One region of the Streptacidiphilus albus JL83 genome, then DNA from elsewhere that is predicted to be linked to it. Evidence: riboswitches for the same ligand, from Rfam matches in the RefSeq annotation. Region 1 holds a riboswitch; the other holds the start of a gene.
What was found. A riboswitch is a leader RNA that binds a small molecule or an ion and turns the genes downstream of it on or off. The one in region 1 is predicted to bind S-adenosylmethionine.

Region 1 (5,696 bases):
GGTGGCGGCGAGGTGCTCCAGCACCTCCTCGACCCGGCGTCCGGCCTCCTCCGCGCTCACCGGCGGCGCGGCGGTGGCCGCCCCGGCGCTCATCCGCCCATTCCGCTCAGCCCGGTGGGCACGTGCAGCTGCTGCACGGTCTTCCCGCCGCCGACGTACATGTGGACGCCGCAGGGCAGACAGGGGTCGAAGCTGCGGACGGCGCGCATGATGTCGATGCCCTTGAAGTTCTCCGGGGTGTTCTCCTCGAAGATGGGCGTGTTCTGGACCGCGTCCTCGTAGGGTCCTGGGGTGCCGTAGCTGTCGCGGACGCTGGCGTTCCACGGGGTCGGCGGGTAGGGGTGGTAGTTGGCGATCTTGCCGTCGCGGATCACCATGTGGTGCGAGAGCACGCCGCGGACGGCCTCGGTGAAGCCCACGCCCAGGCCCTCGTCCGGGACCTCGAACTTCTCCCAGGTCTGGGTGCGCCCGGCGCGGACCTCGGCCAGCCCCTTCTCGGCGAAGTGCAGCGCCACGGCGGCGGCGTAGGCCTGGAAGTAGGTCCGGGCGCGGTTGCGCTCCAGCGCGTTGCTCCACTTCGGGATCTTCCACTCGAAGGTGGTCTCCGGCTTGGTCATGGTCCTCGGCAGGTTGATCACCACGCTGTGGCCGGTGGCCTTGACGTAGCCGATGTCGACCAGCCCGGAGAGCGCGGTGGACCACAGCCGGGCGATCGGGCCGCCGCCGGTGTCCAGCGCCAGGTAGTCCTTGCCGTCGAACCAGCGCGGGGACATCACCCAGCTGTACTTGTCGTCGAAGTTGCGCTTCTGCGGGTCCGGGATGGTGTGCTGGTTCCAGGGGTGGCGCGGGTCGACCGGGTTGCCCAGCGGGTCGTGGGTGACGAACTGCTCCTTGCCCTCCCAGTCCTGGTAGTAGGAGCTGCCGAGCAGGATCCGGATGCCGAGGTTGATCTCGGTCAGGTCGTTGGTGACCAGCTTGCCGTCGACCACGATGCCGGGGGTGACGAACATCCGCCGGCCCCAGTCGGTCATGTTGCGGTAGGTGAAGTCGCAGTACTCCGGGTCGTTCAGCGCGCCCCAGCAGCCGAGCAGCACCCGGCGGCGGCCGACCTCCTCGTAGCCGGGCAGCGCCTCGTAGAAGAAGTCGAAGAGGTCGTCGTGGAGCGGGACGACCCGCTTCATGAACTCCACGTAGCGCATCAGCCGACTGAGGTAGTCGGTGAAGAGCTGGACCGAGGCGATGGTGCCGACCCCGCCGGGGTAGAGCGTGGAGGGGTGCACATGGCGTCCCTCCATCAGGCAGAACATCTCCCGGGTGTACCGGCTGACCTGGAGCGCCTCGCGGTAGAACTCGCCCTCGATCGGGTTGAGCGAGCGCATGATGTCGGCGATGGTCCTGTAGCCGTGCTCGCCGGCGTGCGGGGCCGGGGTGCGCTCGGCCAGCTCCAGCACGCCGGGGTTGGTCTCCTTCACCATCCGCTCGCAGTAGTCGACCCCGACCAGGTTCTCCTGGAAGATGTTGTGGTCGAACATGTACTCGGCGGACTCGCCCAGGTTGATGATCCACTCGCCCAGGTGCGGCGGCTTCACCCCGTAGGCCATGTTCTGCGCGTAGACCGAGCAGGTGGCGTGGTTGTCGCCGCAGATGCCGCAGATCCTGCTGGTGATGAAGTGCGCGTCCCGGGGGTCCTTGCCGCGCATGAAGACGCTGTAGCCGCGGAAGACCGACGAGGTGCTGTAGCACTCGGCGACCTTCTTCTGCTTGAAGTCGATCTTCGTGTGGATGCCGAGGCTGCCCACGATCCGGGTGATCGGATCCCAGGACATCTCCACCAGACCACTGCCGTCCGGGGCTGCCTTCGTCGTCGGTGCCATCGTGTCTGCCGTGCCCTTCTCTGGTGCCGGGGTGCTGTCGGAGGTGCTGCGGGTGGCGGAAGGGGGGAGCGCGCGCGGCGCTCCCCCCTCAGCGTGCGGTCACCAGGGCGGGCGGTAGCCGGTGGTGAGCTTCTCGCCGCGGTGCCGCCACTTGGGCTCCTTGTCCACGGTCGCGAGCGTGATCGCCCGCAGCTTGCGGATCACCGAGCCGTAGGCCGCGCTGGCGGTGCTGGAGACCTTGCCGCCGGGGGGCTCGTCCATGAACGGCATGAACTTGTCCGGGAAGCCGGGCATGGTGCAGGCGATGCAGATGCCGCCGACGTTCGGACAGCCGCCGATCCCGTTCATCCAGCCGCGCTTGGGCACGTTGCACTTCACCACCGGGCCCCAGCAGCCCAGCTTCACCAGGCACTTGGGGGAGTCGTAGGTGCTCGCGAACTGCCCCTGCTCGTAGTAGCCGGCCCGGTCGCAGCCCTCGTGGACGGTCGCGCCGAAGAGCCAGGACGGCCGCAGGTGCTCGTCCAACGGGATCATCGGAGCCGCACCGGTCGCCTGGTGGAGCAGGTAGACCAGGGTCTCCGAGAAGTTGTCCGGCTGGATCGGGCAGCCCGGAACGCAGACGATCGGGATCCCGGCCTTGGACTTCCAGTCCCAGCCCAGGTAGTCGGGCACACCCATGGCGCCGGTCGGGTTGCCGGCCATGGCGTGGATGCCGCCGTAGGCGGCGCAGGTGCCGATCGCCACCACGGCCAGCGCCTTGGGCGCGAGCCGGTCGATCCACTCGCTGGTGGTGATCGGCTGGCCGGTCTCGGGATCGTCGCCGAAGCCGCACCAGTAGCCCTCGGGCTTGATCGCCTCATTGGGGATCGAGCCCTCGATGACCAGGACGAAGGGGTCGATCTCGCCCCGCTCGCCCTTGAAGAACCACTCGATGAAGTTGTCCGCCCCCTGGACCGGACCGCACTCGAAGTCGATCAGCGGCCAGTGCACGGCGATCTTCGGCAGACCGGGCAGCACGCTGAGCGCGATCTCCTCGATGCTGGGCTGGGTTGCCGCGGTCAGGGAGACCGAGTCTCCGTCGCAGCTCAGCCCGGCGTTGATCCACAGGATATGGATCGGTGACTCCTGTTCGGCGACGGGATCGGCCGCCACCGGGGACGGTGCATTCATGGGGATTCCTCCTCGGGGAGGCGTGGGACAAGACCCGCATGTCAGGCACCAGCGTGCTGTGCGCAGCCGTCCGGTGCCGCGTCGAAGGGGGCCGAACCGGTGACGCGGCCGTCGGGGGAGGCGCCGGGCGCAGACAGAAGCCCCCGGCGGCGGCCGCTCGGGGAGAGCGGCCACCGCCGGGGGCGGAGCGGACGTGGGGCGGGCGGGTCAGGCGGCTTCGAGCCGGCGGAAGCCGCCGGAGTGGAAGACCAGCGGCGGAACGGTGGCGTCGGCGTCCAGCCAGTGCACCCGGAGCAGGACGATGTCGTGGTCCCCGGCCCGGATCAGCTGCTCGACGCTGCAGTCCAGCCAGGCGCTGGCGCCCTCGACCAGGACGGCGCCGTCGCCGGTGGCGCGCCAGTCCACCGAGGCGAACCGGTCGGTCCCGCGCCCCGCCAACTCGCGGCAGGCCTGCTCCTGGTGCGCGCCGAGGACGCTGACACCAAGTCGGCTGCTGCCGCGCAGCGCCGGCCAGGTGGAGGAGGTGTGCGCGATGCAGACCGAGACCAGCGGCGGGTCCAGCGACACCGAGGTGAACGAGTTGGCGGCGATGCCCACGGGGGCGCCGTCCACCAGTGCCGCGAGCGCGGTCACGCCGGTCGGGAAGGCGCCGAAGACCCGCCGGAGCTCGGTCGGGTGCAGGGCCTGGTGGACCGCCTCGGACACCGCCTGGCGCACGGTCATCGGGTCACCCGGCCGGTGCTGCCCAGCTCGACCGACACCGGTCCGTGGTCGGTGAGTTCGAGGGCGGGTCCGGATCGACGGCCGGTCGGTGCGGCGGCGACCGGCTGGGCCGGCTCCGGGGTTCGGGACCGGCGCCCGGGGTTGCCGGCGAGGACGACAACGCTCACGGCGTTCTCCTTCAAGGCGTGCGGAAGCGCTCGCACCGCGTGGACGCGGGAGCGCGGAGAGCTGGGGACGGTGCCCGTGGCCGGGGGTGCGGCGGCAGCGGCGTCGGTGGGGCCGGCGAGCGGGGCCGCGGGCTCAGGCAACCGGACAGAGAGCGCTGGAGCTGCGCTGGAGGTCGATGTGGCGTCGCGAGTAGCTGCCGACGGAGCGATGCACTGCGGGTCCCCTCCTGCTGCGTACTCGCGGCTGCGGGCTGCCCGGCCCCGGCCTCACCCTGGCTTCGCCTCACCGTAACTCCGGCCCGGCTTCGAACACAATCCCTCACCTGCTGGGACGGGCATTGCCCAAAGTCCGCCGAGCCGTTAGCGTGAGCCCTGGTTATGAGCGTCAGCGACAAGCCCTGGTTGGCTGACCAGCAACCCTCGTCCGCGGTGGGGTGCTCCAGGTGACGACCCGACAGGACAGCTCCGTCCTGTAAGCGCGAGGCCCGCAGGGGCCCGAGGGCCGGGAGGTGATCCGCGATGCAGGCACGACGCCCCGTCCATGGCGGCGCCCCGCGGCCGCGCGGGTTCTCCCGGCTCATGGTGGCCCGTCTGCATGTGGACCTGCTCCGGGTGAGCAGCGCGCTGTGTCCGAGGACCGCCCCGGTCCGCTGACCCTCCCGGTCGGCCGATCGCTCCGGCGCCGGTAGGCGCCGACCCCCCTTCCCGCAGGCCCGCTCCGGCCCGCGACCTCGTGGTCGTGCCGTGGCGGCCCGGGTCGACCATGCCCTCATCCCGCACACCGCCGCGCCGGCGCACCTCGGCGCGGCGCCGTGCACCCCTGGGACGGAAAGCACACCACCATGAGCAGCCCCGACACTTCGGCGCGGACATCCGCCGCCCCGGAACCACCCCCGACGCCCCGGCCCGCCACGGTGACATCCGCCGGCCGCCCCACCGACGAGCAACTGCTGGGCGCGCGGCTGGTCCCGCTGCGCCGCCCGGGCGCTGGGCCGCCGCGCTGGCGCTGCTGGTGCTGTTCGCGATGCTGGTCCACACCGTGCTGACCAACAGCCGCTTCCAGTGGGGCACGGTCGGCGACTACTTCCTCAACGGCTCGATCCTGCAGGGGCTCGCGCTGACGCTCTGGCTCACCGCCGCGGTGATGGCCACGGGCTACCTGCTCGGGATCGGGGTGGCCGTGATGCGGCTGTCGCGGAACCCGGTGCTGACCTCGCTCAGCTTCGGCTTCGTCTGGCTGGTCCGCTCCGTCCCGATTCTGGTTCAGCTGCTCTTCTGGTACGAACTCGCCTCGCTCTACCCGCAGTTGTCCTTCGGCATCCCGTTCGGCCCGGAGTTCGCCACGGTCCGGACGGCGCACCTCTTCAGCGGTGTCCTGGCCGCATACGTGGGACTGAGCCTGGACGTCGCGGCCTTCTCCTCGGAGATCGTCCGGGGTGGCATCCTCTCGGTCGACCCCGGGCAGGCCGAGGCCGCCCAGGCGCTCGGCCTCGGCAGGGCGCGGATCCTGCGGCGGATCGTGCTGCCGCAGGCGATGCCGGCCGTCGTGCCGGCCTCCGGCAACCTGCTGATCGGGATGCTCAAGGCCACCTCGATCGTCAGCGTCATCGCGGTCCAGGACCTGCTCTACTCGGCACAGTTGATCTACAATCAGAACTTCCTGATCGTCCCGCTGCTGCTGGTCACCACCCTCTGGTACATCATCCTGACCACGGTGCTGTCGATCGGTCAGTTCTACGTCGAGCGCCACTTCGCCAGGGGC
Region 2 (5,696 bases), 6.7 Mb from region 1:
TCACGGATTAACCCCGGTGTGAGGATCAGGAGCGTCTGGAGTCTGGTTGACCGTCAGGTCGGTCTGTGGGGACCGCCCGGCGGTGCGCCGAGGGGACGGTCCGACCCTGCCTACTTGATCAGATAGATGGTCGCGAAGAGGCCGATCCAGACCACGTCGACGAAGTGCCAGTAGTACGACACCACGATCGCCGCGGTCGCCTGCTCGTGCGTGAACCGCTTGGCGGCGTACGTCCGTGCGAGGACCAGCAGGAAGGCGATCAGACCACCCGTCACGTGCATGCCGTGGAAGCCGGTGGTCAGGTAGAACACCGAGCCGAAGGGGGACGAGGACAGGGACAGGTGGTCGGTCTTGACCAGGTCCGTGTACTCGTAGATCTGACCGCCGATGAACATCGCGCCCATGATGAACGTGGTGATGAACCAGGCCCGGAGCTTCTTCACATCGCCGCGCTCAGCAGCGAAGACACCCATCTGGCAGGTGAAGGAGGAGAGCACCAGGACCGTGGTGTTCACCGACGCGAAGGGAACGTCGAGGACATGGTTCTGGGAATGCCAGTAGGCCGTCCCGGTAACCGAACGGAGAGTGAAGTACATCGCGAAGAGGGCCGCGAAGAACATCAGCTCGGATGCCAGCCAGACGATGGTTCCGACGCTGGTGAGGTTCGGCCGGTTGACCGATCCGTGTGCGTGCCCGGTTTCTACTGCAGTTGCTGTCGCCACGACCGACATTATGTCGGTCGCTTATTCCGCCCTCACCTCGGGGGGTGTACCTCGGTGTGTCCGGCTTGTGACGTACCCTCCGACGGACCGACGACCAGGTGGGTAGCCCGAATGGCAGGGGACCGGAGGGCTTTGGGGCCCTGCCGCGACAGGCCGCCGGGTCGCCCGAAATGGTGAACCCCGAGCGGCCGGACGGCTGCGGTCGGCGGACGGCGGGCCGAAAAGCCGGGGGTGGGGCCGGACGGCGGAGGGAACACGGCGCGCGGAGGGCCCGCGGCCTGCTGTTGAGGCGTCAGATACCGGAGTAGCATCCGCGCAGACGCCGAAGTGGTCCCGATCACACCCCAGGGGGATGCGGACGATGGCACTGAACGTTCTTGTCTACAGCGACGACCGCAGCACGCGCGAACAGGTCAGGCTCGCGCTCGGCCGGCGGCCGGCCGCCGACCTGCCCGAGGTCCAGTACTTGGAGTGCGCCACCTCCCCGGCCGTGGTCAAGGCGCTGGACGCGCACGCCAAGGGCAGCGCCCGGCTGGACCTGGTGGTGCTGGACGGCGAGGCGACCCCGGTCGGCGGGATGGGCCTCTGCCGCCAGCTCAAGGACGAGATCTACGGCTGCCCGCCGGTGCTGGTCCTGATCGGCCGTCCGCAGGACTCCTGGCTCGCCGTCTGGAGCCGGGCCGACGCGGCGATCGCGGCGCCGGTGGACCCGGTCGCCCTGGCCGAGACCGCGAGCACCCTGCTCCGGGCGGAGCGGGCGCGGCTGGTCGGCTGAGTCCGGCGGGTGGACCGCGGATCTCGCCCTCTGGGCGGCTCCGCTGTGCCGCACTTTGCAGTCGCTAAGCTGGGGCCCTCCAAATATTACGACTGAGAGGCCACGGCCATGGCGAACGTGCATCCTGCGAACGGCGGCGACAACCCCGTGCAGGCTCGCTCGTGGCCGGAGGTCCTCGGCGCGCTGATCTCCGGCACCGACCTGTCGTCCGGCGACACCGCCTGGGCGATGGACCGGATCATGAGCGGCGAGGCCGGGGACGCGCAGATCGCCGCCTTCCTGGTGGGCCTGCGCGCCAAGGGCGAGACCGTCGAGGAGATCTCCGGCCTGGTCGAGTCCATGTACGCGCACGCCACCGTGATCGAGGTGCCCGGCCGCGCGGTCGACATCGTCGGCACCGGCGGCGACCGGGCCAAGACCGTCAACATCTCCACCATGTCGGCGATCGTCGCGGCCGGGGCCGGCGCGCTGGTCGTCAAGCACGGCAACCGCGCCGCCTCCTCGGCCAGCGGCGCCACCGACGTGCTGGAGAAGCTCGGCGTCAATCTCGGGCTGACGGCGCAGCGGATCGCCGAGGTCGCCGCCGAGGCCGGTATCACCTACTGTCCGGCGCCGGTCTTCCACCCCTCGATGCGGCACGCCGGCTCCACCCGGGTCGCCCTGGGCGTGCCCACCGCCTTCAACCTGCTGGGGCCGCTGACCAACCCGGCCCGGGTCGGCGCCAACGCCGTCGGCTGCTTCGACACCCGGATGGCCGGCCTGATCGCCGGGGTGCTCGCCGGGCGCGGCTCCTCGGCCCTGGTCTTCCGGGGCGACGACGGTCTCGACGAGCTGACCGTCACCGGCACCTCCACCGTCTGGCAGGTGCGCGGCGGCGAGGTCCACCGGACCGTCTTCGACCCGCGCGAGGTCGGCGTCGAGTACGCCCCGATCGAGGCGCTGCGCGGCGCGGACGCCGAGTACAACGCCGGGGTCGCCCGCCGGGTGCTGGCCGGGGAGCGGGGGCCGGTGCGCGACGCGGTGCTGCTCAACTCGGCCTCGGCGCTGGTCGCCCTGGACCAGACCGACGCCCCGCTGGCCGAGCAGCTGGCCGCGGCGATGAAGCGCACCGCGGAGTCCATCGACACCGGCGCGGCGGAGCAGGTGCTGGCCCGCTGGTCCGCCGTCACCCACGGCTGAGGGGCAGCGGCGCGGTCTCGGATGCCGGACAGGGGTTCACCCGAGGGGTGGACCCCGTGGCATACTGACGGACAGGTCACGAGTGACAGCACGCGGTTCGCAGAACCGCACCGGCCCTGGCTAGCTGTCCGGCAACCCTCCTTCCGTGGCGGGGTGCTCCCAGGTGACGACCGGGCCCTACGACGACCCGTCGCAGGGCAAGCGCGGATCCCCCCTTTTTCGGCGTAGCCAGGGATCCACTGGATGCCCTGGAGGGGTCTCGTCATGTCGACGCCGCTTTCTTTCAACAGTGCCGCAGCCAACACCACCGCCGCTGCCGACGCCGTCGCCTGTCCGCCGCTGGCCGTGCTCGGCCGCGACGTCGAGGTCCCGCTGGTCAGCGGCGAGAAGGTGACCTACGCCGCGCTCGACTACGCCGCCAGCGCCCCCGCCCTCCAGCGGGTCTGGGACGACGTCGCCGCCTACGCCCCGTACTACGGCAGCGTGCACCGCGGCGCCGGCTACCTCTCCCAGCTCTCCACCGACCTGTTCGAGCAGAGCCGGGCCACCGTCGCCGACTTCCTCGACCTGCGCGCCGACGACCAGGTCGTCTTCACCCGGGCCACCACCGACTCGCTCAACCTGCTGGCCGGGGCGCTGCCGGCCGGCACCCGGGTCTTCGCCTTCGAGACCGAGCACCACGCCTCGCTGCTGCCCTGGCGCAAGCACGGGCTGACCGTCAGCTACCTGCGCGCCCCGCGCTCGCCGGAGGAGGCGGTGGCGGCCCTGGACGCCGCCCTCGCCGAGGCCGGTGCCGAGGCCGGGGCGGGTCCCGCGCTGGTCTGCGTGACCGGCGCCTCCAATGTCACCGGGGAGATCTGGCCGGTCCGCGAGCTGGCCGCGACCGCCCACCGGCACGGTGCCCGGATCGTCCTGGACGCCGCCCAGCTCGCCCCCCACCACCCGGTGTCGGTGCGGGAGTTGGACGTCGACTGGGTCGCCTTCTCGGGCCACAAGCTGTACGCGCCCTTCGGCGCGGGGGTGCTGGCCGGCCGCAGCGACTGGCTCGACGCCGCCGAGCCCTACCTGGCCGGCGGCGGCGCCAGCCGCACCGTCGCCCGCGAGGCGGACGGCTCGGTCGCGGTCGAGTGGCACCAGGGCCCGTCCCGGCACGAGGCCGGATCGCCGAACGTCATCGGCGCCTACTCCATCGCCTCCGCCTGCCGGGCGCTGACCGAGGCCGGCTTCGACCGGCTGGTCGCCCGGGAACAGCAGCTGATCGCCCGGCTGCGGGCGGGGCTCGCGGACATCCCCGAGGTGCGGGTGCTCACCCTGTTCGGGGACGCCCACCCGCGCGTCGGCGTGCTCTCCTTCGTGGTCCAGGGCTGGAACAGCTCGCACTTCTCCGCCGCGCTCTCGGCCGAGTACGGCATCGGCGTCCGCGACGGACTGTTCTGCGCCCACCCGCTGGTGCGCACCCTGCTCGGCGGCGAGGAGGCGGCCCCGTCCGAGTGCGGGGCCCCCGAGGCCTCGCTGCCGGGGGAGCGCAGCCTCAACGCGATCCGGGTGAGCTTCGGCGCGGGGACCCCCGACGAGCACGTGGAGCGCTTCGTCGCCGCCGTGCGCGAGCTGGTCACCCAGGGCGCGCAGTGGGCCTACCGGACCGAGGGCGGGCGCTGCGTCCCGGACACCCGCCGGGTCTGACCGCCCGCGGCCCTCGCGGCCGGCCTGCTCAGCCGTCGAGCCCCAGGGCGAAGGCGGCGTCCAGGTCGTGCCGCGAGTAGGTGCGGAAGGCGATGTGGGTCTCGGTCTGCTCCACGCCGGGCACCTTGTTCAGCAGGCCGGGGATCACGTCGGCCAGGTCCTCGTGCGCCCGCACCCGGACCATCGCCACCAGGTCGTAGGTGCCGGTGACGGAGTAGACCTCGCTGACGCCCTCCAGCGCCGCGATGGTCTCGGCGATCTCGGGGATCCGGTCGACACTGGCCTTGACGAGCACGATCGCGGTGATCACTGGAGGGTCTCCTGGGACGGTGGGAGGGACGGTGGAAGGGCGGACGGCCCAGCGTAGCCGCGCCGTCGGCAGTAGAGCAGCCAGGCGAAGAGGAAGCCCCCGGTGAAGCCGATCAGGTGCGCCACGTACGCCACGTCGGGCTGCCCGGCGGCGGCGCTGCGCACCGAGAGGGCCTGGATCGCGAACCACAGCACCAGCACCAGCCAGGCCGGGAACCGCAGCGGCAGGAACAGCAGCAGCGGGATCACGACGGTCACCCGCGCCCTCGGGTAGAGCCGCAGGCAGGCGCCCAGCACCCCGGCGATCGCCCCCGAGGCCCCCACCAGGCTGACCGTGCCGTTGGCGCCGTGCTGCTCCACCAGCGCGTAGCCGTAGGTCGCCAGGTAGCCGACGGCGACATAGAAGAGGAGGAAGGAGAGCCGTCCCATCCTGGCCTCGACCAGGGTGCCGAAGACGTACAGGAAGATCATGTTGCCGAGCAGGTGCACCCAGCCGGCGTGCACGAACATCGCGCTGAGCACCGAGAGCGCCGGGACGCCCAGGGACTCCCCGGGCCCGGCCCGGTTGTCCAGCAGCTCGCGCGGGACCACTCCCCAGTGCTGGTAGTAGGCCGCGATCGCGGCGGCGCGGTGCGCGCCCTCCCCGTACAGCGGGTCGAGCCCGGAGACCGGCCCGATCAGGAACACCACGCTGTTGACGGCGATCAGCAGACAGGTCACCAGCGGCAGCCGGCGGAGCCGTCCGTCCGTCCCGGCGGTGGCCGCCGTGCGCAGCAGGCCGGTCGCGCGCAGGGTCCACGGGCGGGCGGGCGGGGGTGCGCCGGAGAAGGGGAGCATGTCCCAAGCATTCCTTGACCGGACAAAAACGACACCGTCGGCTGCGGCGTGTGGGGGACGGTGCCGCACCGTCACGGGGAGGCCCTAGGGTTGCTCGGGTAGCCGTGTCCGGCCTGCTCCGGACGCCCCGCGAACCGAGAGGACGCCCCATGTCTGTCCCCCTGCCCACCGAGGGGACCCGGTGGCGCTGC

Region 2: another riboswitch for S-adenosylmethionine. It lies ahead of BS75_RS09370 (aminotransferase class V-fold PLP-dependent enzyme); the one in region 1 lies ahead of BS75_RS52010 (putative leader peptide).

What each region holds. Positions count from the first base shown of each region.
Region 1 is NZ_JQML01000001.1:8,893,799-8,899,494, forward strand. It holds gene BS75_RS38595 (hypothetical protein) at 1-93, opposite strand, end outside; gene BS75_RS38600 (nickel-dependent hydrogenase large subunit) at 90-1,874, opposite strand; gene BS75_RS38605 (NADH-quinone oxidoreductase subunit B family protein) at 1,974-3,044, opposite strand; gene BS75_RS38610 (flavin reductase family protein) at 3,252-3,767, opposite strand; gene BS75_RS48845 (hypothetical protein) at 3,764-3,934, opposite strand; gene BS75_RS52365 (putative leader peptide) at 4,068-4,205, opposite strand; SAM riboswitch class IV at 4,309-4,419, shown strand; partial or broken gene BS75_RS52010 (putative leader peptide) at 4,511-4,588, shown strand; partial or broken gene BS75_RS43695 (amino acid ABC transporter permease) at 4,777-5,696, shown strand, end outside.
Region 2 is NZ_JQML01000001.1:2,159,830-2,165,525, reverse strand. It holds gene qcrC (cytochrome bc1 complex diheme cytochrome c subunit) at 1-4, opposite strand, end outside; gene ctaE (aa3-type cytochrome oxidase subunit III) at 111-731, opposite strand; gene BS75_RS09380 (DNA-binding transcriptional response regulator) at 1,075-1,497, shown strand; gene trpD (anthranilate phosphoribosyltransferase) at 1,606-2,676, shown strand; SAM riboswitch class IV at 2,751-2,886, shown strand; gene BS75_RS09370 (aminotransferase class V-fold PLP-dependent enzyme) at 2,941-4,359, shown strand; gene BS75_RS09365 (Lrp/AsnC family transcriptional regulator) at 4,388-4,669, opposite strand; gene BS75_RS09360 (rhomboid family intramembrane serine protease) at 4,666-5,505, opposite strand; gene BS75_RS09355 (hypothetical protein) at 5,655-5,696, shown strand, end outside.